Regions from separate parts of the Citrobacter portucalensis genome, predicted to be linked through region 3. Evidence: predicted binding sites of a transcription regulator. Region 3 holds the regulator's gene; each other region holds the start of a gene.
The links. The regulator Fur, encoded in region 3, represses iron uptake genes when iron is present. The targets are predictions, from matches to a motif close to ATAATAATGAGAACNACTATCAA.
Positions count from the first base shown of each region.

Region 1: bfd (bacterioferritin-associated ferredoxin) is a predicted target of Fur. The motif match lies at 4,011-4,033, and genes of this name have one in related genera.
Region 2: sufA (Fe-S cluster assembly scaffold SufA) is a predicted target of Fur. The motif match lies at 3,462-3,484, and genes of this name have one in related genera.
Region 4: LY264_RS15150 (TonB-dependent siderophore receptor) is a predicted target of Fur. The motif match lies at 3,307-3,329, and genes of this name have one in related genera.

Region 1 is NZ_CP092466.1:419,819-425,772, forward strand. It holds gene rpsG (30S ribosomal protein S7) at 1-417, shown strand, start outside; gene fusA (elongation factor G) at 514-2,628, shown strand; gene tuf (elongation factor Tu) at 2,698-3,882, shown strand; gene bfd (bacterioferritin-associated ferredoxin) at 4,068-4,262, shown strand; gene bfr (bacterioferritin) at 4,334-4,810, shown strand; gene LY264_RS01985 (prepilin peptidase) at 4,807-5,274, opposite strand; gene rpsJ (30S ribosomal protein S10) at 5,654-5,954, shown strand, end outside.
Region 2 is NZ_CP092466.1:2,851,210-2,857,163, forward strand. It holds gene sufD (Fe-S cluster assembly protein SufD) at 1-820, opposite strand, end outside; gene sufC (Fe-S cluster assembly ATPase SufC) at 795-1,541, opposite strand; gene sufB (Fe-S cluster assembly protein SufB) at 1,558-3,045, opposite strand; gene sufA (Fe-S cluster assembly scaffold SufA) at 3,054-3,422, opposite strand; gene LY264_RS13885 (LysR family transcriptional regulator) at 3,911-4,786, opposite strand; gene LY264_RS13890 (Vmh family MBL fold metallo-hydrolase) at 4,908-5,759, shown strand; gene LY264_RS13895 (YdiH family protein) at 5,827-5,954, opposite strand, start outside.
Region 3 is NZ_CP092466.1:3,538,809-3,544,762, reverse strand. It holds gene tcuC (MFS transporter) at 1-138, opposite strand, end outside; gene tcuB (tricarballylate utilization 4Fe-4S protein TcuB) at 192-1,331, opposite strand; gene tcuA (FAD-dependent tricarballylate dehydrogenase TcuA) at 1,318-2,721, opposite strand; gene tcuR (tricarballylate utilization LysR family transcriptional regulator TcuR) at 2,819-3,745, opposite strand; gene fur (ferric iron uptake transcriptional regulator) at 3,874-4,320, opposite strand; gene LY264_RS17275 (ryhB-regulated fur leader peptide) at 4,313-4,399, opposite strand; gene fldA (flavodoxin FldA) at 4,610-5,140, opposite strand; gene ybfE (LexA regulated protein) at 5,296-5,583, opposite strand; gene ybfF (esterase) at 5,712-5,954, opposite strand, start outside.
Region 4 is NZ_CP092466.1:3,086,396-3,092,349, forward strand. It holds gene mfd (transcription-repair coupling factor) at 1-835, shown strand, start outside; gene ldtC (L,D-transpeptidase LdtC) at 991-1,956, shown strand; gene bhsA (multiple stress resistance protein BhsA) at 2,043-2,300, opposite strand; gene comR (TetR family copper-responsive transcriptional repressor ComR) at 2,544-3,179, shown strand; gene LY264_RS15150 (TonB-dependent siderophore receptor) at 3,434-5,614, shown strand; gene LY264_RS15155 (glycine zipper 2TM domain-containing protein) at 5,672-5,954, opposite strand, start outside.

The DNA.
Region 1 (5,954 bases), 2.0 Mb from region 3:
GGATCAGAACTGCTGGCTAAATTTGTAAATATCCTGATGGTAGATGGTAAAAAATCTACTGCCGAAACTATCGTATACAGCGCGCTGGAGACCCTGGCTCAGCGTTCTGGTAAAAACGAACTGGAAGCTTTCGAAGTAGCTCTCGAAAACGTGCGCCCGACTGTCGAAGTTAAGTCTCGCCGCGTTGGTGGTTCTACTTATCAGGTACCAGTTGAAGTCCGTCCGGTCCGTCGTAATGCCCTGGCAATGCGTTGGATCGTTGAAGCTGCTCGTAAACGCGGTGATAAATCCATGGCTCTGCGCCTGGCGAACGAACTTTCTGATGCTGCAGAAAACAAAGGTACTGCAGTTAAGAAACGTGAAGACGTTCACCGTATGGCAGAAGCCAACAAGGCGTTCGCACACTACCGTTGGTAATCCCTTCGGAGTTTTAGTCACCAGGCGGGCGCTTCTAGTAAGCAGCCCGCTTTGGGCTACTTAAATTGAACGCCTAAAAGATAAACGAGGAATCAAATGGCTCGTACAACACCCATCGCGCGCTACCGTAACATCGGTATCAGTGCGCACATCGACGCCGGTAAAACCACTACTACCGAACGTATTCTGTTCTACACCGGTGTAAACCATAAAATCGGTGAAGTTCATGACGGCGCAGCCACCATGGACTGGATGGAGCAGGAGCAGGAACGTGGTATTACTATCACCTCCGCAGCGACTACTGCATTCTGGTCTGGTATGGCTAAGCAGTATGAACCGCATCGCGTAAACATCATCGACACCCCGGGGCACGTTGACTTCACTATCGAAGTAGAACGTTCCATGCGTGTGCTTGATGGTGCAGTAATGGTTTACTGCGCAGTTGGTGGTGTTCAGCCTCAGTCTGAAACCGTATGGCGTCAGGCAAACAAATATAAAGTTCCGCGCATTGCGTTCGTTAACAAAATGGACCGTATGGGTGCGAACTTCCTGAAAGTTGTTGGTCAGATCAAAACCCGTCTGGGCGCGAACCCTGTTCCGCTGCAGCTGGCAATTGGCGCTGAAGAAGCGTTCACCGGTGTTGTTGACCTGGTGAAAATGAAAGCCATCAACTGGAACGAAGAAGATGCAGGCGTAACCTTCACTTATGAAGATATCCCGGCTGACATGCAGGAACTGGCTGAAGAATGGCACCAGAACCTGATCGAGTCCGCTGCAGAAGCTTCAGAAGAGCTGATGGAGAAATACCTGGGTGGTGAAGAACTGACTGAAGAAGAGATCAAAAAAGCTCTGCGTCAGCGCGTTCTGAACAACGAAATCATCCTGGTAACCTGTGGTTCTGCGTTCAAGAACAAAGGTGTTCAGGCGATGCTGGATGCGGTAATTGATTACCTGCCATCCCCAGTAGACGTACCTGCGATCAACGGTATTCTGGACGACGGTAAAGATACTCCTGCTGAGCGTCATGCTAGCGATGACGAGCCGTTTGCTGCTCTGGCATTCAAAATCGCTACTGACCCGTTCGTGGGTAACCTGACCTTCTTCCGCGTGTACTCTGGTGTGGTTAACTCCGGTGACACCATCCTGAACTCCGTGAAAACTGCACGTGAACGTTTCGGCCGTATCGTACAGATGCACGCTAACAAACGTGAAGAGATCAAAGAAGTTCGCGCGGGCGATATCGCTGCTGCAATCGGTCTGAAAGACGTGACCACTGGTGACACTCTGTGTGACCCGGATCACCCGATCATTCTGGAACGTATGGAATTCCCTGAGCCGGTAATTTCCATCGCGGTAGAACCGAAAACCAAAGCTGACCAGGAAAAAATGGGTCTGGCTCTGGGCCGTCTGGCTAAAGAAGACCCGTCATTCCGCGTATGGACTGACGAAGAATCTAACCAGACCATTATCGCTGGTATGGGTGAGCTGCACCTCGACATCATCGTTGACCGTATGAAGCGTGAATTCAACGTTGAAGCGAACGTCGGTAAACCTCAGGTTGCTTACCGCGAAGCGATTCGCGCGAAAGTTACCGATATCGAAGGTAAACACGCTAAGCAGTCTGGTGGTCGCGGTCAGTACGGTCATGTTGTTATCGACATGTACCCGCTGGAGCCGGGTTCAAACCCGAAAGGCTACGAGTTCATCAACGACATCAAAGGTGGTGTAATTCCTGGCGAATACATCCCGGCCGTTGATAAAGGCATCCAGGAACAGCTGAAATCTGGCCCGCTGGCTGGTTACCCGGTTGTTGATCTGGGCGTGCGTCTGCACTTCGGTTCTTACCATGACGTTGACTCCTCTGAGCTGGCGTTTAAACTGGCCGCTTCTATCGCCTTCAAAGATGGCTTTAAGAAAGCGAAACCAGTTCTGCTTGAGCCTATCATGAAGGTTGAAGTAGAGACTCCGGAAGAGAACACCGGTGACGTAATCGGTGACTTGAGCCGCCGTCGTGGTATGCTTCGTGGTCAGGAATCCAACGTCACTGGCGTTGTTATCCATGCTGAAGTTCCGCTGTCTGAAATGTTCGGATATGCAACCCAGCTGCGTTCTCTGACCAAAGGCCGTGCTTCTTACTCCATGGAGTTCCTGAAGTACGACGATGCGCCGAACAACGTTGCTCAGGCCGTTATTGAAGCCCGTGGTAAATAATCCACAGGATTAAAACCTAAGTCCCGTGCTCTCTCCATAGGGGAGAGCACTATAGTAAGGAATATAGCCGTGTCTAAAGAAAAATTTGAACGTACAAAACCGCACGTTAACGTCGGCACCATCGGCCACGTTGACCACGGTAAAACTACCCTGACCGCTGCAATCACTACCGTACTGGCTAAAACCTACGGCGGTGCTGCTCGTGCATTCGACCAGATCGATAACGCGCCGGAAGAAAAAGCTCGTGGTATCACCATCAACACTTCTCACGTTGAATATGACACCCCGACTCGCCACTACGCACACGTAGACTGCCCGGGCCACGCCGACTATGTTAAAAACATGATCACCGGTGCTGCGCAGATGGACGGCGCGATCCTGGTTGTTGCTGCGACTGACGGCCCGATGCCGCAGACTCGTGAGCACATCCTGCTGGGTCGTCAGGTAGGCGTTCCGTACATCATCGTGTTCCTGAACAAATGCGACATGGTTGATGACGAAGAGCTGCTGGAACTGGTAGAAATGGAAGTTCGTGAACTTCTGTCTCAGTACGATTTCCCGGGCGACGACACTCCGATCGTTCGTGGTTCTGCTCTGAAAGCGCTGGAAGGCGAAGCAGAGTGGGAAGCGAAAATCATCGAACTGGCTGGCTTCCTGGATTCTTACATCCCAGAACCAGAGCGTGCGATTGACAAGCCGTTCCTGCTGCCTATCGAAGACGTATTCTCCATCTCCGGTCGTGGTACCGTTGTTACCGGTCGTGTAGAGCGCGGTATCATCAAAGTTGGTGAAGAAGTTGAAATCGTTGGTATCAAAGAGACTGCTAAGTCTACCTGTACTGGCGTTGAAATGTTCCGCAAACTGCTGGACGAAGGCCGTGCTGGTGAGAACGTTGGTGTTCTGCTGCGTGGTATCAAACGTGAAGAAATCGAACGTGGTCAGGTACTGGCTAAGCCGGGCTCTATCAAGCCGCACACCAAGTTCGAATCTGAAGTGTACATTCTGTCCAAAGACGAAGGCGGCCGTCATACTCCGTTCTTCAAAGGCTACCGTCCGCAGTTCTACTTCCGTACTACTGACGTGACTGGTACCATCGAACTGCCAGAAGGCGTAGAGATGGTAATGCCGGGCGACAACATCAAAATGGTTGTTACCCTGATCCACCCGATCGCGATGGACGACGGTCTGCGTTTCGCAATCCGTGAAGGCGGCCGTACTGTTGGTGCGGGCGTTGTTGCTAAAGTAATGAGCTAATTATTGATTAATTAGCTTTGAGCTTAAAAAGGGCGCTTCGGCGCCCTTTTTGCTACCTGCAATTTAGTCGTTGTCATATTTATTCGCATTTTTTATTCATTCTCCCGCCGCGTAAATCGCGTTGTGCTATTGTAATCATAACTATTCTCATTTACACTTTGCGCAGAAATTGAACGGGAGCGATCATGTACGTTTGTTTGTGTAATGCGATAAGTGATAAAAAAATACGTCAGGCTGTTCGCCAGTTTCATCCTCAGTCCTTTCAGCAATTACGTAAATTTATTCCTGTTGGAAATCAATGCGGTAAATGCATTCGTGCTGCCCGCGAGGTCATGCAGGATGAATTAACACAAATGCCAGAATTTAAAGAGATCGCCTAAGTCACACTCTTTTTTTTGACATCCCTGTAGCCCCATCTACGCTCTAAGAGTGGAAGCGGAGGGACTATAAAATGAAAGGTGATGTTAAAATCATAAATTATCTCAATAAACTATTGGGAAATGAGCTTGTCGCGATCAACCAGTATTTTCTCCATGCTCGTATGTTTAAAAACTGGGGACTGACTCGCCTCAATGATGTTGAGTACCATGAATCTATCGATGAGATGAAACACGCTGATAAATATATCGAGCGTATTTTATTCTTAGAAGGGATCCCGAACTTGCAGGATCTTGGCAAGTTGGGTATTGGCGAAGACGTTGAAGAGATGCTGCAATCCGATCTTCGACTCGAACTCGATGGTGCTAAAGACTTACGTGAAGCCATTGCCTATGCCGATAGCGTTCATGATTATGTCAGCCGGGATATGATGATTGAGATCCTGACTGAAGAAGAAGGGCATATTGACTGGCTCGAAACCGAGCTGGACCTGATTGCAAAACTTGGCTTACAAAATTATCTGCAATCGCAAATTAAAGTCAGTGACTAACCGCCCTGTATCATACTTACCAGGCCAATAACAAAACCCGCAGCCGCCAGATATGGCCCAAATGGCAGCGGGTTTTTTAGTACCTGTTTCCCGTAACGGACGCAGTAAATCCCGGTGAGGCAACATGCCATACCCGCGGCAAGTAAAACCAACAGTGGTAATGATTCCCAGCGATGCCATGCGCCTAGCGCGGCAAGAAATTTGACATCACCAAAGCCTAATCCTTCCTGTCGGCATATCAAACGATACCCCCAGTAGAACAAAGCAAATACCCCATAACCTGCTACAGCACCCCAAAGCGCGTCGGATAACTGTGCAGGTCTGCAGCATTGATGATAAATAAGACCGCCCCACAAAAGAGGGCAGGTAAATTTGTCGGGCAGCAACCCGGTACGTAGGTCATGGACTAAGAGCAGCCCTGATAGCGAAACATAAATCAACAGGAAGGGGAGGTCGATGTACATGGGCAAGCCTTATCTGGTAAAGAGTTTACCTTCAGGTAAACCCGGCGGCCCTACAAGCCCGGGATATGGGTTATGGATGCTCTCTTCCACGGAAAACGCGTTGCACCACAGGACATACAATCAGAGTGGAAGGAGCGCCGCATTTGTGAACGAGTGATTAATTTCTACGCGGCACTTGCTTAAGACTGAGATTTACGTATAATGCGCGGGCTTGTCTAATATTGACAGCGGTTCGATATGAGCCACCGGTACTGCGAAAGCAATACCAGACAATGTTCCCAATCGGGGAACTCTGTAAGAACGGTTACACTCTCCCATCAATCGTAATGGGTTTGAGGAGTAACTATTTCGTCTATAAAATAATTGGAGCTCTGGTCTCATGCAGAACCAAAGAATCCGTATCCGTTTGAAAGCGTTTGATCATCGTCTGATCGATCAATCAACCGCGGAAATCGTCGAGACTGCCAAGCGCACTGGTGCGCAGGTTCGTGGTCCGATCCCGCTGCCGACCCGCAAAGAGCGTTTCACCGTTCTGATCTCCCCGCACGTCAACAAAGACGCGCGTGATCAGTACGAGATCCGTACTCACAAGCGTCTGGTTGACATCGTTGAGCCAACTGAAAAAACCGTTGATGCTCTGATGCGTCTGGACCTGGCTGCCGGTGTAGACGTGCAGATCA
Region 2 (5,954 bases), 690 kb from region 3:
CCAGACTGTTCAGCCGAAGCGTGGTGTTTTCACCGTTAAGCTGCGTACTGGTGTTATGGCGCAATACCGCATCACCAAGCAAGAAACTGTGGCTAACGGCAGTAGCATCCGCGCCCAATTGAATGTCATTATGCGCGAAGTGGTGACTAAACGGATTTTCGAACGCCAGTTTGATATGGCGCAAATGGGCGTTTGCCGCGACGTTCATCGTTAAGCGTGCGCCGGTGAAATGGCGACGCTCGCTGAGGCTGGCATAGTGTTCAATGACGGTGGCTTCTGCGCCTTCCGCTAGCTCCAGATGGTGGCGATAGTGCGCCGTATTCACCTCATCGCCCGCCAGCCCCTGGGTTATGTGCAGCAGCAGCAGCGGTTTCGCGGGGCGCTGGTTACGCTTCACCTGAATGTGCGTTACGCTACGGGACAGGCTTTCGGTAAGGTGCAAAAACACTTCCGGTTGGATAGCCGCTGGCAGCACCTGGCGCGCATCGTCAATGGTAATGTCAAAACCGCTACCGTCTGTACTGTCGCTGAGCGTCGGAGAGAATTGCCCGTCAACAAACACCAGTCGTACAGCATCAATTGTCGGCGACAACGCTGCACATTGGGCTGACGTTATCTCAGCGACATGACTGACAAACTGGCTGTTGGTTAATCCCTCCAGCGGCGTGTATTTCCAGTCCTCATGTTTACGCGTTGGCAGCCCCAGACGCAGCATCTGTTGCAAGTGCTGCTGCGCATGGTGTGAGCGTGTCTCCCCTTGCGTCTCAAACAGATGGTGCCACTGTTGCAGCACGTTACTGCTGTTCGCTAAGCCAGCCATAACCTTGCTCCTCCAGTTGTTTGACCAGCGTAAAATCACCGGACTTCACAATTCGCCCCTGGTAGAGAACGTGAACAAAATCGGGTTTGATATAGTCCAGGATGCGCTGATAGTGAGTGACGATAATGAATGAGCGTTTCCCGTCACGCAGCGAGTTCACGCCATCCGCAACGATTTTCAGCGCATCAATATCCAGCCCGGAGTCTGACTCATCAAGAATGCACAACTGAGGCTCCAGCACGGCCATTTGCAGAATGTCATTACGTTTTTTCTCACCGCCGGAGAAACCGACGTTTACCGAGCGCGTGAGCAAATCCTCCGGCATCTTCAGCAGCGCTATTTTCTCTTCCATCAGATCCTGGAAGTCGAATCGATCCAGCGACTCTTCGCCACGGTAACTCCGCACCGCATTCAGCGCCGTTTGCAGGAAAAACTGGTTACTGACGCCAGGGATTTCCACCGGATACTGGAATGCCATAAAGATCCCTTCACCGGCCCGGTCTTCCGGCGACAGTTCCAGTAAATCCTTGCCGTTGAACTCTACCGTTCCGCCAGTGACGTCGTAGTCTTCCCGTCCAGCGAGAGTTGCGGAAAGCGTACTTTTCCCCGAACCGTTTGGTCCCATAATGGCGTGAACTTCTCCGGGTCGAACCTCAAGGCTCAACCCACGCAGGATCGCCTTATCTTCCACACTGACCTGTAAATCTTTGATGCTTAACATGTGCTTTCCTTAAAATTTAACCGACGCTGTGCTCAAGACTTATGGCGAGAAGTTTTTGCGCTTCCACAGCAAACTCTAGCGGCAGTTCAGAGAACACGTCTTTACAGAAACCATTCACGATCATCGAAATAGCATCTTCTTCACTGATGCCGCGCTGCAGGCAGTAAAACAACTGGTCTTCACCAATACGCGACGTGGTGGCTTCATGTTCAAGCTGGGCGCTATTGTTACGACACTCCACATACGGGAAGGTGTGTGCCCCACAATCCGCACCGATCAACATCGAATCGCATTGGGTATAGTTGCGGGCGTTAGTAGCGGTCGGCATGATTTTCACTAAGCCGCGATAACTGTTCTGGCTGTGTCCGGCGGAGATCCCTTTCGAGATAATGGTCGATTTGGTGTTTTTGCCAATGTGGATCATTTTGGTGCCGGTATCGGCCTGCTGATGTCCACTGGTCAGCGCGACGGAGTAGAATTCGCCGATCGAGTTGTCGCCACGCAAAATGCAGCTTGGGTATTTCCAGGTAATGGCCGAGCCGGTTTCCGACTGCGTCCACGACATTTTGCTGTTTTCGCCTTCGCAGAGTGCGCGCTTGGTGACGAAATTCAAAATACCGCCCGTATTGCCATCGCCGGGAAACCAGTTTTGCACCGTGGAGTATTTCACTTCGGCATCTTTGTGAATGATGACTTCCACCACCGCCGCGTGTAGTTGGTAACTGTCGCGCACCGGGGCTGAACAGCCTTCGATATAGCTGACGTAGCTGCCCTCATCCGCAACCAGAATGGTGCGTTCAAACTGCCCGGTTTTTTCCGCATTGATACGGAAATAGGTCGACAGCTCCATTGGGCAACGTACGCCTTTCGGTACATAAATAAACGTGCCGTCAGATGCCACCGCCGCATTCAGCGCGGCAAAGAAATTGTCATTGCCGGGGACAACCGTGCCCAGGTACTGTTTTACCAGCTCAGGATGATCGTGAATGGCCTCACCGAACGAACAGAAAATAATGCCCTGCTCCGCCAGTTTGTCGCGATAGGTGGTCGCTACCGATACCGAGTCGAAAATAGCATCAACCGCCACTTCTTTGCCTTCACGTACCGGCACGCCAAGCTGTTCGAATGCGTCCTCAACCTCTTTGCTTAAAAATGCATTCGCGCCCGTTTGCTGTACCGCTCCCGGTTCGGACGCACAGGTTTCATCGCAGTTACCGCAGGAAGGTGCGGAGTAATAGCTATACTCCTGATAATTCAGTTTGTCGTAATGCGCTTTAAGCCAGTGTGGTTCTTCCATGGTCAGCCACGCTTTAAAGGCATTCAGGCGAAATTCCAGCATCCAGTCAGGTTCATTTCGTTTTGCCGAAATCGCGCGCACGACATCTTCATTGATCCCTTTTGCCAGCTCATCGGTTTGCAGTTGGGTGAAGAAGCCCTCTTTGTAATTAAGGTGCCCGCCAGCCCAGGTGTTGACATCGTCAGTTGCTTCAGTATTACGAGACATAGTACCGCCTATACCCCAAAACTTTCGCCACAGCCGCATTCGTTCTGGGCTTTCGGGTTATGAAATTTAAATAACTGGTTTAATCCTTCGCGAACGAAATCGACTTCTGTACCGTCAATGAACGGCATCGCCTGCAACGGCACATAAAGTCTGGCGCCCTCCGTTTCAAACAGCAGATCGTCTTTTTCGGGTTGGCGGACGGTATCCAGCACGTAGCCGAATCCCGCGCACCCTGTTTGCTTCACACCTAGACGCACACCCAACATGTCAGGTTGCTTTGCCACCAGTTCACGGATATGCGCCGCAGCCGCTGGCGTTAACGTCAGCCCACGCCAGGCAAAATCGTCCGGGTTAAATGTTCCTGAATGCAATTCCATAGAGTTACCTCGAGTCACTAGCTTTTAAGCTATAACACCATGTTAGTGATAATGATTATCACTTCAACCCCTCAACAGCAGGGGCATTCGGGTTAATCGCCCTTTCTGACTACTTTTACTAAGCATAGACCCTGCAGCGAGGGTTTACAGGGATGGATTATTTTGTTCAATGCATTGATTAATAATGGATTATGAAAATCCAATCGTTCAGTCAGGTCAAATGACAAAAGATGTATAGAAAATGTCTATTTAAAGGATAGGTGGGGATGAAGGTAGGGAAAAACAATTCAAATAATAAACAAACAACAAAAAACCCTTAAGTCTGCTTGCTGGCAGGCTTAAGGGTTCCGGCCCCATCCGGCGCTTATCTCCGGCACTCATATTGGCTTAGCTCTTGAAGGGGCGATAAGAAGAATCTCATACACCGATTAGTTTTTTTTAACACTAATTGCGGTTTGACTATTTTATAAACGCGTTCAATCACATATTTAACGCTGTGCCTCACTGAGCGTGTCCAGCAGCAGGCGTAGCCCAGCGGGTTGATGTTCACGTGAAAGGTATAAACCATAAATCGGCAGGCATTTAGGTTGAAGTTCTGGCAGTAATCGAATTAGCTTTCCCTGCTCCAGCCCTTCCTGCGCCTCCAGCTCTGGCACCAACGCGATCCCCATTCCTGACACCGCCGACTCGCAGAGCAGCGAAGAGATCCCTGCACTCAAATTCCCTTTGATTGCAACGGAGACAGACTGCCCCTGAGGATCCAAAAAGTGCCAGGATTGTCCGGCAAAACCGCTGTAGTACAGGCAATTGTGCCGTGTGAGATCGTCGATTGTCTCAGGTGTGCCATGTTGATGCAGATAATCTGCAGACGCGCAAAGCACCGATTTACAGTCGCCCAACCGACGGGCAATAGTCCCTGGCTCTGGATTATCTGTTATGCGGATCGCCACATCGATGCGTTCCCCCACAAGGCTTACCGGTTGATTATTGATCTCCACCTCAATACGTAATTGCGGATATTGCGCCATAAACGTCGGCAGAACCGGAGCAAGAATATGCATCGCGGTAAAATGGGCGCAGGCTACACGTAGCGTGCCGGAGGGAATTTGCGCGGCACTGGCGGCACCAATATCCAGCGAAAGTTGCGCCAGAGAACGTGTTTTCACTAATGCCTCTTCACCCGCTGGCGTGATCGTCAAACGACGCGATGAGCGATGGATAAGCCTTGCGCCTGCCCATTTTTCCATCTCGTCGAGATAACGACTGACCATCGGACGGGAAAGCCCCAACGCACGCGCGGCTGCGCTCAGGCTACCCAAATCACAGATATGGTTGAATACCGTTGCCGCCATCACTCTGTCCATTGTTCCCATCCGATCGTTTTATGAAACTCAGCATGTCCTAATGAGGGAATTCTAACAGATCCGAATATCCTTAAAATACGGGAACTATCAAAAGACAATTTCCTGCACAAGGTTACCTGGTATGAAAGTTAAAACTCTGGCCCTGCTGTTACCTCTGTTTGCGTCTTCAGCTTTCGCCGCGCCGCTACAGCTGGACGTCTATAATCCACAGGATAAGGCTATTTTCCCGGTTTCTTCGACGCTGGTGTCTGGCCCAAAAGAGGCGATTTTGTTTGACGCCCAGTTCAGTACCAAAGATGGCGAACAACTGGTGCAAATGATTCGAGCCAGCGGTAAAACGCTGAAGGCTATTGTGATCACCTCCGGCGATCCGGATTTCTATTTTGGTTTGCAGCCCATCGTTGAGGCCTTCCCACAGGTAAAAGTCCTGGCAACGCCGCAGGTGGTAGACCATATCCGCGCCACCAAAGAGGCCAAGCTGCAGTTCTGGGGCCCGCAAATGAAGGACGGCGCACCAACATCGCTCACCGTTCCGCAGGCGACTACGCAAACGCAGTTCACGGTTGATGACGAAACGCTGGAACTGCGTCACGCCAACGATTATGCAGCGTATATCTGGATCCCGGCGAATCGAGCCATTATTGGCGGCACAGGCGTGGCTTCAGGTATTCACGTCTGGACGGCGGACACACAGTCTGAACAACAACGTAGTGCATGGCGTAGCGTACTGAGCGAAATGCAGAGCTTACAGCCCACTCAGGTGGTACCGGGTCATTACATTGGCGACCGCCCAACCGGTGATAAAGCTATTCGCTTCACCCTGGACTATTTGCAGTCGTTTGAGCAGGCGCTAGGGGCGAAAAAAGGATCGGGTTATGTGATTAAAACCATGACGGCAGCATGGCCAGGCCTTGCAGACGTAAGCTCGCTGGAACTAAGTGCAAAAGTTAACAGCGGCGAGATGAAGTGGTAATGAAGATTTAAGGCAAAAAATAACCCCGAACGCGTGTCGGGGTTTCGTTACGATAAGCATACCGGAATCAATGAACGCCCATGCGCCAGGCAAAATAGATCTCTTCTTTCAGTTCAGTGGAAGAGAGCGCCAACAGATCTGCAAACTCCAGCTCAAGCTGTTTCAGCCTTTTCAGGTACTGAGCCGGTGAAAGAT
Region 3 (5,954 bases):
CTCCGCGGGGAAGAACGTCTTTGCAATATAGGTGGCGTAAAACCCGAACAGAAAAAAGTCGAACTGTTCGAGAAAATTACCGCTGGTTACCCGCAGTATTGCGCCGAAAGTTCCGGCGCGCGATGGTTGTTGTGTCATTGGGTTTGCTCCACTGTCTTATCATAATATTTATAGAGGTAAGAGTTTGCGGGTTAGTCGCCTGTGACCCCCGCCTGTTTGCCGCGCCGTTTCTCAATCGCCCACTTGAGTAAGGCTGCGCAGCGGTAAAATCCGTGGGCAAATTTTCCGTAAGGAATGGTCAGAAAAAGCGCCATGACCACACCGAGATGAATGGCCAGTAAAATAGCCATCCATGAAGTGTCCCTTCCCGCCAGCAGCGCCAGACCGGTCAGACTGGTCAGCAGCAGCAGCAAAATAAAACCGCGATCCATCGGTTTTTGCCGTGCGTCGCCATGTAGCGGTGAGCGCTTAAGATTAAGCCATAGCAAGCCAGCCGGGCCGACAACCAGGCCAATGCCACCCAACGTGCCCAGCATGACCGGAACGCTGAAGAACGGGTAGGGCGCTTCTATGCCTGCAAAGTAGTGATAGCCTGTTGCCACCACGGTGGCGGCAAAGCAGAGCATAAAACCGTAGAAGGTAAAGTGGTGGAAACGGCGGCGCATCAGGGTGAAGGCATCATCCGCTTCGTTACAACCTTTGCCGTGGCCACCATCGAGATATTTCAGCGTCAGCGCATCGTGTGAGGCTTCAGCGATCTCGGCGGAACGCGGCATACCCGGAGAGATCTCGCGCCAGAAGCGGATCACGCCCGCCATCAGCAAACCGATCGCCAGAATAAACACCGAACCAAACATCCAGGCCAGCAGGTTATGCGGGAAAATTTGATAGAAATCCCCGGCCAGTGGAGGATGGAATAATGAACCTTTCAAACCTATAGCGAGGAGTAAAAACAGGATCAGACCGAAAACCAGCGCCAGCGTCACGGTTACGCCTGCGCGACGATAAAGCGTGCCAAAGGCGGCGGGTTGCGCGTAATGCTGATAGGTTTCGAGCCGGACTTCCGCCATCGCTTTCGGCACGTTGATGGCAAATTCATGAGGTGGGGCATACTGACACGCGTGCAGGCAAGCGCCGCAGTTATGGCACAAGTTTGCCAGATAATTGATATCCGCTTTACCGAATTCCAGACGCTGCGTCATGGCCGGGAACACGGCGCAAAAGCCTTCACAATAGCGACAGGCATTGCACACCTGCATTACACGTTCAACTTCCGCTTCCGGTTCGGTGATAATTTGTGCATCGATGATCAGTTTCTCAAGCTGCTTCATGACGTGTCTCCTTACGTGCGGCCAGCGCGGCTTCTTTTCCGGCAATGCGGCCAAAGGTGGTGCCGATCGACATCCCCACGCCTGCGGTGTAACCCTTGCCCAGCACGTTGCCCGCCATCATCTCTCCGGCGACGAACAGGTTACGGCTTGGAAGCCCGGCAAAATGCACAGCGGCGCGTTCGTTCACTTTTAACCCAAGATAAGTGAAGGTGATCCCTGGCCGCAGGGCATAGCCGTAGTATGGCGGCAGGTCCAGCGGTCGCGCCCAATGCGTTTTCGCGGGTAGCAAATCTTTAGTGGCGCAGTTATCCAGAACGGTATGGTCGAACTGACCTGGCTGGCAGGCGTTGTTGTACTCTGTCACGGTGTGGGTAAAGCGTTCGGCATCCAGTCCTAACTGAAGGGCCAGTTCTGCCAGCGTATTGGCCTGCGTGCCAGGAAAGACCGGAGGCATGAAGTGTCCGATAGCTTTACTGTCGATGATGGAGTAGCCAATCTGTCCTGGCTGTTGAGCGACCAGACGTCCCCAGATGGCGTAGCGTTTGGGCCAGAAATCTTCACCTTCATCATAAAAACGCTCAGCGTCCCGGTTCACCACAATACCGAGCGAGACGCAGTCCACGCGAGTGCAAATCCCGCCGTCATATAATGGCGCTCTGGCATCAATTGCCACACAGTGTGACTGGGAGGGATCGCCAATAATGTCTGCGCCAGCATCCATCATAAATTTGAGCAGTACGCCCTGATTAAAACGCGTGCCGCGAATCAGAAAGTTATCCGCAGGCCACTCGCCGCGGGCATTTTCCCCCCAGGCTTCGCGCAACCACTCCCGGTTAGATTCGAATCCGCCAGCGGCAAGCACGCAGGACTTAGCGGTGATGCGCTCTTCGCCTGCCAACGCCGCCACGAACTCGCCATTACGCAGTTCAAGCGCCTGAACGGGGGTGTTATAGCGAATTTGAACGCCCAGCTTTTCTGCGCTGCGATAATAGGCATTCACCAGGGCCTTTCCACCGCCCATAAAAAAGGCGTTGGTTCGCGCCACGTGCAAAGCGCCGGAGAGAGGAGGTTGAAAGTTAACGCCGTGCTGACGCATCCAGTCACGGCATTGTGAAGAGGTACGGATCACCAGACGCGCCAGCGCTTCGTTGGTATTCCCTTCCGTGACGCGCCACAGATCCTGCCAGAATTCTTCTTCAGGATAGCTTTCCACCAGCACATCCTGCGGCGCGTCATGCATACAACGTAAATTACGTGTGTGTTGGGAGTTTCCTCCGCGCCATTCACGGGGAGCCGCTTCGAGCAGGAGTACCGAAGCTCCTTGCTCGCGGGCAGACAAGGCAGCGCATAACGCGGCATTGCCACCACCAATCACCAGAACATCAACCATCGTATACTCCATTACCATTTAACCATTTGTTAAATTTGTAATTAAAATGTATACGCACGGCTTGTGCGGGCGCTATGACGTGGTGCTAAACGGTACTTTAGTTATTGTAAAGGATGGCGCCAGGCCAGCTTCCTGCTTCCACCAGTTGATGCATCACTTTCGTCAGCACCACGCGGGCCGCGAGGCCTGCCGGGGTGAGTTCATCGTCTGAGAGACTCACCAGAAAGTTGGGGCGGCTAAGTATTGGATTGTGGACGCCGATCACTCTTAGCGTCTCTTTATCGAGATGGGAAATTGCCGCGCCGGGCTGGAGAGTGGCACCAATGCCACTGCGCACGGCGCGCATGAGTAGCGCCAGACCATCAATTTCCGTGGCGATCTCAATGTTCAGCGCGTGTTCCTGACAAATCGCTTCCAGCCTGCCGCGCAGACCGTGGCCCGGGCTTGGCATTATCAATGGGATACTTGCCAGCTGGGCTGGAGCAATATTGTCATCGGCAATATCAGCCAGTAAGGCATGAGTCCCAATCAAAAACAGCCGCTCTTCGAGAATCGGTATGGCGCTCCAGCGCAGGATCTTTTCTTTCTGAAACACGACAGCCAGATCAATCTGGCGGGTATTAATCATCCGCTCCAGATTGCCAGAGAGGCTTTCCACCACATGCAGACGGACATCACTGTAGCTTTCCCGCATGGCGTTGATAAACGGCATTCCGAGAACGGAAGCAGTACTGGGAGCCATGCCGACGCTGACGTGCCCGGAAAGCCGGGACTCGCGTGCGGCGAGGATCGCGTCGTCTGCGTGACGAAGCGCCAGCTGCGCCTGGGAGTAAAAAGCCAGCCCGGCGCTGGTGGGTGTCACACCGCGCGAGGTGCGCTGCAGCAGGCGAATAGCGAGTTCGCTTTCCAGACGCGACATTTGCTGGCTGAGTGCCGAAACCCCGATATTGAGATCGAGTGCCGCGCTACCCATGCTGCCGGTTTCTACAATGCGCACAAAATAGCGTAGCTGGCGAAGTTCCATTTCGACTCTCCGGAAGGGGCAATTGATTTTTACATTAAAGCAACACAGGAGCGGAGGGAAGGGGAAAAGGGCAGGTAATGCCCATAAAAAAAGCCAACCGGAAGGTTGGCTTTTCAAAAAGCATTACATTATTTGCCGTCGTGGGCATGCTCATCTTCGCGGCAATCGCCTTCAGCGCAGTGGCCGTAGAGATAGAGACTATGGTTGGTTAAACGAATACCATGTTTAGCCGCAATCTCACGCTGGCGCGCTTCGATGGAATCATCGCTGAACTCGACTACTTTGCCGCAGTCGAGACAGATGAGGTGATCGTGATGATGCTGTTGAGTCAGTTCGAAGACGGATTTACCACCTTCAAAATTATGGCGGGTCACGATACCGGCATCATCAAACTGGTTCAGCACACGATACACGGTCGCCAGACCAATTTCTTCACCCATATCGATCAGGCGTTTGTATAAATCTTCCGCACTGACGTGATGGTTATCCGGTTCCTGAAGAACTTCCAGAATTTTTAAACGAGGAAGCGTTACTTTCAGGCCAGCCTTCTTTAATGCGGTATTGTTGTCAGTCATGCGGAATCTGTCCTGTAGCTAAACGATTCACTTCATTAACAGAAGTGACAGAAATTGCACTTGAGATAATGCGTATCATTATAGAACTGCCATGGCTAAATGAAAACTGCAAGTCTCTGGCATATATTGTTAATCAAAACGTGGTATCGCCGACAAACACACTGTGCAACACCCGATTGGCATCCAGCCATTGTACAGGGTCAGACGAAAAAGTTACAAATTTGTAGCAATTATTTTGATTGGTTTTATCTATTGATGCGGCGCAGATGGAAATCTACGCCGCACGAAATCAGGCATTAATGATTTCGTCGAGGTGCAGCTCTTCAGAGATCTGCTTAACCCATTTTTCTACGCGTTCTGCTGTCAGTTCTGGCTGGCGATCTTCATCGATAGCCAGACCGACAAAGTGGTCGTCGTCAGCCAGGCCTTTAGACGCTTCAAAGTGATAACCCGCCGTCGGCCAGTGACCAACGATGGTTGCGCCGCGCGGTTCGATGATGTCGCGAATGGTCCCTAACGCATCGCAGAAATATTCTGCGTAATCTTCCTGGTCGCCGCAGCCGAACAATGCAACCAGTTTGCCATTAAAATCAATGTCTTCGAGGGTAGGGAAGAAGTCGTCCCAGTCACACTGCGCTTCACCGTAGTACCAGGTTGGGATGCCGAGCAGCAGAATGTCATAACCTTCGAGGTCTTCTTTGCTGCTTTTTGCAATGTCATGAACATCGGCAACGTCTTTACCAAGCTGTTTTTGAATCATTTTTGCGATGTTTTCGGTATTACCGGTGTCGCTGCCGAAAAAGATGCCAGTGATTGCCATGAGTTAAATAACCTCTTGAAACTTATTGAAATGGTGGTGGCGCATTGCCCACGGATAAGGGCAATCATAGCAGAACAGTCAGGCATGCGGAAACAGCAAACACGCAGGACTGCACTCTGTGCTACACGATTTATGATTTAGAGCAGAAATTCAGACTATGCCTGACCGCGCAATGTGCTGAGTTGGGTCATCAGCATCTCTTCGATGAGTTCACTGCGACTCATGTTGCGCGCCTCGGCCAGCTCGTTCAGAGCGTCAACGGCATCAGCGTTCAGTTTCAGTTCGACACGCTTAAGCCCGCGAACTTTGTCACGCTTAAGCTGATTACGTTTATTAATACGTAACTGTTCATCACGCGAGAGCGGATTAGTTTTGGGTCGTCCCGGGCGACGCTCCTGCGCGAACAGATCTAATGTCGTACGGTCCGTTTGTTCTTTGGCCATGATCTTGGTGACTTCGGGGAAACAATCAGCCAGGCGTCTGCCCGGATGGATAGCGCGCCATAATACATCAGCAGGGGTGACACGCCAACGCCCACGCGCGTAATCGCGCGCAGACGCTGAGTTTTTAATCAGTTAGCCTGTTCGTTCAGATAACGACGGATGGCGCGCAGCACCGCCTCCGGTTTTTCCGCATGCACCCAATGACCGGCTCCTGCAATAACATGCGCCCGAGCCTGTGGGAATTGCGCCAGCAGTTGTTCGCGATACGCTTCGGTAACATACGGTGAGTTGCCGCCAGGGATAAACAGCGCCGGGTGCTCCCACGCAGGAATGGTTTCCCAACCGACGATATGAGGATACTGATCCCACAG
Region 4 (5,954 bases), 450 kb from region 3:
CGAAACCGGGATCGACATCCCCACCGCTAACACCATCATCATCGAACGAGCGGATCACTTTGGTTTAGCGCAATTACACCAGCTGCGCGGTCGTGTGGGACGTTCTCACCACCAGGCTTACGCCTGGCTGCTGACGCCGCATCCGAAAGCAATGACCACCGACGCGCAAAAACGTCTGGAAGCCATCGCCTCGCTGGAAGATTTGGGCGCAGGTTTTGCGCTGGCGACCCACGACCTCGAAATTCGCGGCGCCGGGGAATTACTGGGTGAAGATCAGAGTGGTTCCATGGAAAGCATCGGCTTCTCACTGTATATGGAACTGCTGGAAAACGCGGTCGATGCGCTCAAAGAGGGACGCGAACCGTCGCTGGAAGATCTCACCAGCCAGCAAACCGAAGTTGAACTGCGCATGCCATCACTGCTGCCGGATGACTATATTCCCGATGTCAACACGCGACTGTCGTTCTACAAGCGTATTGCCAGTGCGAAAGGCGAAAACGAGCTGGAAGAAATTAAGGTTGAGCTGATAGACCGTTTTGGCTTGCTGCCCGACCCGGCTCGTACGCTGCTGGATATCGCCCGTTTACGCCAGCAGGCTCAGAAACTGGGGATCAGAAAGCTCGAAGGCAATGAAAAAGGCGGTACCATTGAATTTGCCGAGAAAAACCACGTCAACCCGGTCTGGCTGATTGGTTTACTTCAAAAGCAGCCGCAGCACTTCCGTCTGGACGGTCCAACCCGGCTGAAATTCATGCAGGAGTTGAGCGAGCGTAAAACGCGGATCGACTGGGTCCGCCAGTTTATGCGTCAGCTTGAAGAAAACGCCGTAGCATAAGCATAGTGAACAGGCCGGGTGAGCACACCACTCACCCGGCCTGATGAATTTACAAACTCTTTGCACTTCCCTGCACTTCCCGACACAGCAAACAGCCATAATTCTCGTTTACTTTTACATAATAAAAACCACGTAAAAACAATGGATTTATGGTGATGTTAAACAATAAACGACTCTCTCGCTGGCTCGCGTTTTTTACGCTTGCAGCGACATTCGCGTTAGCACTTCCGGCTCAGGCAAACACCTGGCCGCTGCCGCCACCGGGAAGCCGTCTGGTAGGTCAGAATGCCGTTCACGTTGTTGAAGACAATGGCGGTTCTCTGGAAGCGATTGCGAAAAAGTACAATGTCGGCTTTCTCGCGCTACTGCAGGCCAACCCTGGCGTTGACCCTTACGTACCACGTCCGGGCAGCGTTTTGACGATCCCGTTACAAACTCTGCTACCTGACGCCCCGCGCGAAGGTATTGTTATCAACCTCGCCGAACTGCGTCTTTATTATTACCAGCCGGGGACCAATTCGGTGACCGTGTATCCTATTGGTATTGGCCAGTTAGGTGGTGACACGCTGACGCCTACGATGGTAACCACCATCTCTGATAAACGCGCCAACCCCACCTGGACGCCGACGGCAAATATCCGCGCGCGATACAAAGCAAACGGGATTGACCTGCCTGCCGTTGTGCCTGCCGGTCCGGATAACCCGATGGGCCATCATGCAATTCGCTTAGCGGCATACGGCGGCGTGTACCTGTTGCACGGTACAAATGCTGATTTTGGCATCGGAATGCGCGTCAGTTCCGGCTGTATTCGTCTGCGCGACGGTGATATCGAAACCCTGTTCCGTCAGGTAACGCCCGGAACTAAGGTCAATATTATCAATACGCCGATCAAAGCATCCGTTGAGCCTAACGGCGTGCGCCTGGTGGAAGTACACCAACCGCTGTCCGAAAAAATCAATGACGACCCGCAACTGCTGCCGATCGTGCTGAACGCGTCCATGCAGACATTTAAAAATGCGGCGCAAACAGATACCGCCGTCATGGATCATGCGATGGAGATTCGCTCAGGCATGCCGGTCGATGTGACCCGTCATCATGACGTTGCTCAACAACCGCTGTAAACGTAGCGTATAAAAAAACCCCCGCTGGATTTTATTCCGCGGGGGTTTTTTAATTAACTCGCAGTGGCATTGCGATGGGTTAAATCTTATTTGTAGATAACAGCAGTTCCGTGAAGAGTGTTAGGACCGGTAACGGAAGTAATACGGAAAGACTTCGCCCCCATCTCATCGGCTTTCTGCGCCAGTTGATCTTCCAGAGAACCTAAGTTAGTCCCCGCATTCGCAGAAATAGTACCGACTTTCTCTTGACCCGCAGGGGTGGACTGAACTTCAACAGCGGCAAAGCTTGCAAATGACAGTGAGCTAAGAACAGCAGCGACAAACAGTGTTTTTACGTTTTTCATGATAGTGACCTTTAGCAGATGAATGGGTGTCGAAAATATTAACTTAACGATCGATAGGTAAATCATAGATGTGATCCAGGTCACACGTCAACATTTTTTTATAATGATCGTTATATAAAATATAAAGGTCTTATTTTTCATGCTAATAGCTATAAATTATTTTTATCGTGAATCCGCTGGAGTGTGCAGTCGAATATTTTTATAATGGTTATTCAATAAACCCAACAAAGGTACATCGGCACCATGACAACTGAAACGACAGGTTGTGCAAAAAAAAGCCGTGGCCGACCAAAAGTGTTCGACAGGGAAGCCGCGCTTGATAAGGCCATGACACTCTTCTGGCAGCACGGATATGAAGCGACCTCACTCGCCGATCTCGTGGAAGCCACCGGCGCAAAAGCGCCTACGCTGTATGCGGAGTTCACCAATAAAGAAGGGTTGTTCCGTGCCGTACTGGACCGCTACATCACCCGCTTTGCGGCGAAACACGAAGCCCAGCTGTTTTGTGAAGAAAAAAGCCTTGAGTCCGCACTGGAAGACTATTTCACTGCTATAGCGACCTGCTTTACCAGCAAGGACACCCCGGCGGGATGTTTCATGATTAATACTTCTGCGACGCTGGCAGCCTCTTCCCGCGATATTGCACACACGGTGAAATCCCGCCATGCAATGCAGGAACAGACGCTTACCCAGTTCCTTCACCAGCGCCAGCAACGAGGCGAAATTCCGGCCCATTGCGACGTGCAAAAACTGGCCGAATACCTGAACTGTATTTTACAAGGTATGTCGATCAGCGCCCGTGAAGGCGCAACGTTTGAAAAACTGATGCAGATCGCACACACAACCCTGCGACTGTGGCCCGAACTCGTCAAAGCTTAACCCTTTCCCACAATTCCCCCGCTGTACTCACACCACCGGGAGCTGATAAAGCCCCCGGTTAGATTCCCGTTCTATTGACCCTACATTTCTCATTGTTTTCATCGTGTTACCCGATCATTTTTTGAAAAAAGTATTGATAACGACAATTATTATCAGCAATATTCGCATTTGTTTTAATACCTGTTTCACAATGTAACCATCGGTTTCTCTACCGCTATAACAGAAACAGACCGACTTTTTTAAAAGGAATACAAATGCATAAGCGTCTCTGGGTGCTCAATCCTCTTCTGTTATCTTTAACTCTACCCGCCGTTGCGGCTGAGGAAGAGAACCTCATCGTCAGCGCCAACCGTAGCCAGCGCACAGTGGCAGAAATGGCGCAAACGACCTGGGTTATTGAAGGAAGCGAAATTGAACAGCAAGTTCAGGGTGGTAAAGAGTTCAAGGATGTTCTTGCTCAGTTAATCCCCGGAATTGATGTCAGCAGTCAGGGACGAACCAACTACGGCATGAACATGCGTGGTCGCGCCATTGTCGTGCTAATTGACGGCGTCCGTCTGAACTCCTCGCGAACCGACAGCCGTCAGCTTGACTCCATTGACCCATTTAACATTGCGCACATTGAAGTCATTTCAGGCGCAACCTCACTTTATGGCGGTGGCAGTACCGGCGGATTAATCAACATTGTCACCAAAAAAGGCCAGCCGGAGCGTGAAGTAGAACTCGAACTGGGGGGCAAAAGCGGCTTCAACAATAGCAACGATCATGATGAACGCGTTGCCGTGGCGGTAAGTGGCGGAACCGATCGCGCTTCCGGGCGTATGTCCGTCGCGTATCAACGATTTGGCGGCTGGTATGACGGTAATCACGATGCCCTGCTGCTCGATAACACCCAAACCGGGTTACAGCACTCCGATCGTCTGGACGTCATGGGCACAGGGACGATTGAACTTGACGACAACCGTCAGTTGCAACTGGTTACGCAGTACTATAAAAGTCAGGGGGATGACGATTACGGGCTGGATCTCGGCGAGAACATGTCCGCCGTGACCGGAAACGGCAAAGCATATACCAGCAGCGGACTGAATTCCGATCGTATTCCCGGCACCGAACGTCATCTTATTAGTCTGCAATATTCAGATGCAGATTTTTTTGGCCAGAACCTGGTCAGCCAAATCTATTACCGTGACGAATCGCTGAAATTCTACCCCTTCCCTACGCTCAGCAAAGGCAAAGTCACCAGTTTCTCCGCATCACAGCAGGACACCGACCAGTTTGGTGCCAAAATTACCCTCAACAGCCAGTTGATGGATAACTGGGAGCTGACGTGGGGTGTCGATGCCGATCACGAAACCTTCGACTCCAATCAGAAATTCTTCGATCTGGCCTGGTCCCTGCCCTCCGGCGGTATGGATAACCGTACCGCTTATACCACCGGGCGTTACCCCGGTTACAGCATCACCAACTTCGCGCCTTTCCTGCAAAACAGCTATGACATTAACGATATCTTTACCCTCAGCGCCGGCGTGCGCTATCAGTGGACCGAAAACAGGGTTGATGATTTCGTTGGCTATGCTCAACAGCAGGGAATCGCGACCGGGCTTGCGAACTCTGCCGATTCCATTCCAGGCGGCAAAACCGATTACGATAATTTCCTGTTCAACGCCGGTATCCTTGCCCGCCTGACCGACCGTCAGCAAACGTGGTTTAACTTTTCTCAGGGCGTGGAGCTTCCGGACCCAGGGAAATATTACGGTAACGGTACCTATTCGCTGGTTGGCGATCATTACCAGCTCCAGCGCAGCGTCAACGTGGCGGATTCACGTCTGGAAGGGATTAAAGTTAACTCGTACGAACTGGGGTGGCGCTATACCGGCGATAGTCTGCGCACGCAACTGGCCGCTTACTACTCGACTTCAGATAAATCGATCGTTATCAACCGCAGCGATATGACCATTAACGTTCAGCCCGACGATCGCCGCATTTATGGCCTTGAAGGTGCGGTGGATTATTTCATTGCGGACACGGACTGGAGCCTGGGTGGCAACTTCAACGTCATTAAATCGGAAGTGAAACAGAACGGTAAATGGCAAAAATGGGATGTCACGCTGGCCTCACCGTCCAAAGCAACCGCGTGGGTCGGCTGGGCACCAGAACCGTGGACCTTGCGCGTACAGAGCCAGCAAACATTTGATCTGACCGACGCCAGCGGTAACAAGCTAGATGGCTATAACACGATGGACTTTATCGGCAGCTATCAGCTCCCGTTGGGTAAGCTGACCTTCAGCGTGGAAAACCTGCTGAATGAAGAGTACACCACACTGTGGGGACAACGTGCGCCACTGCTGTATAGCCCAACCTACGGCAGCCCGTCACTGTATGAATACAAGGGCCGGGGTCGTACTTTTGGTCTGAACTACGCCTTAACCTTCTGATAAAAAAAGCCCCCCAGCCTGAGCGAATGGGGGGCTAATGTTCAGGATAATGCTATTTTACGCTTTGTTATTCAGTACCAACTGTCCGTTGTTATCCAACGGAATTTGCGCGCCGGGGTCCTTATCCATACGGATTTTCCCCTGCTGATCGCCAATTTTGTACGTCACGTCGTAGCCCAGCATCTTTTCAGATTTGTCATACACCGTTTTACAACGCTGCTGCGTGGTGGTGTAAGTATCGTTTTCCTGCATCGAACCCTGAATCTGGTTACCTGCATAGCCGCCGCCTAAAGCACCGGCCACGGTGGCAATATCTTTACCACGTCCACCGCCAAACTGA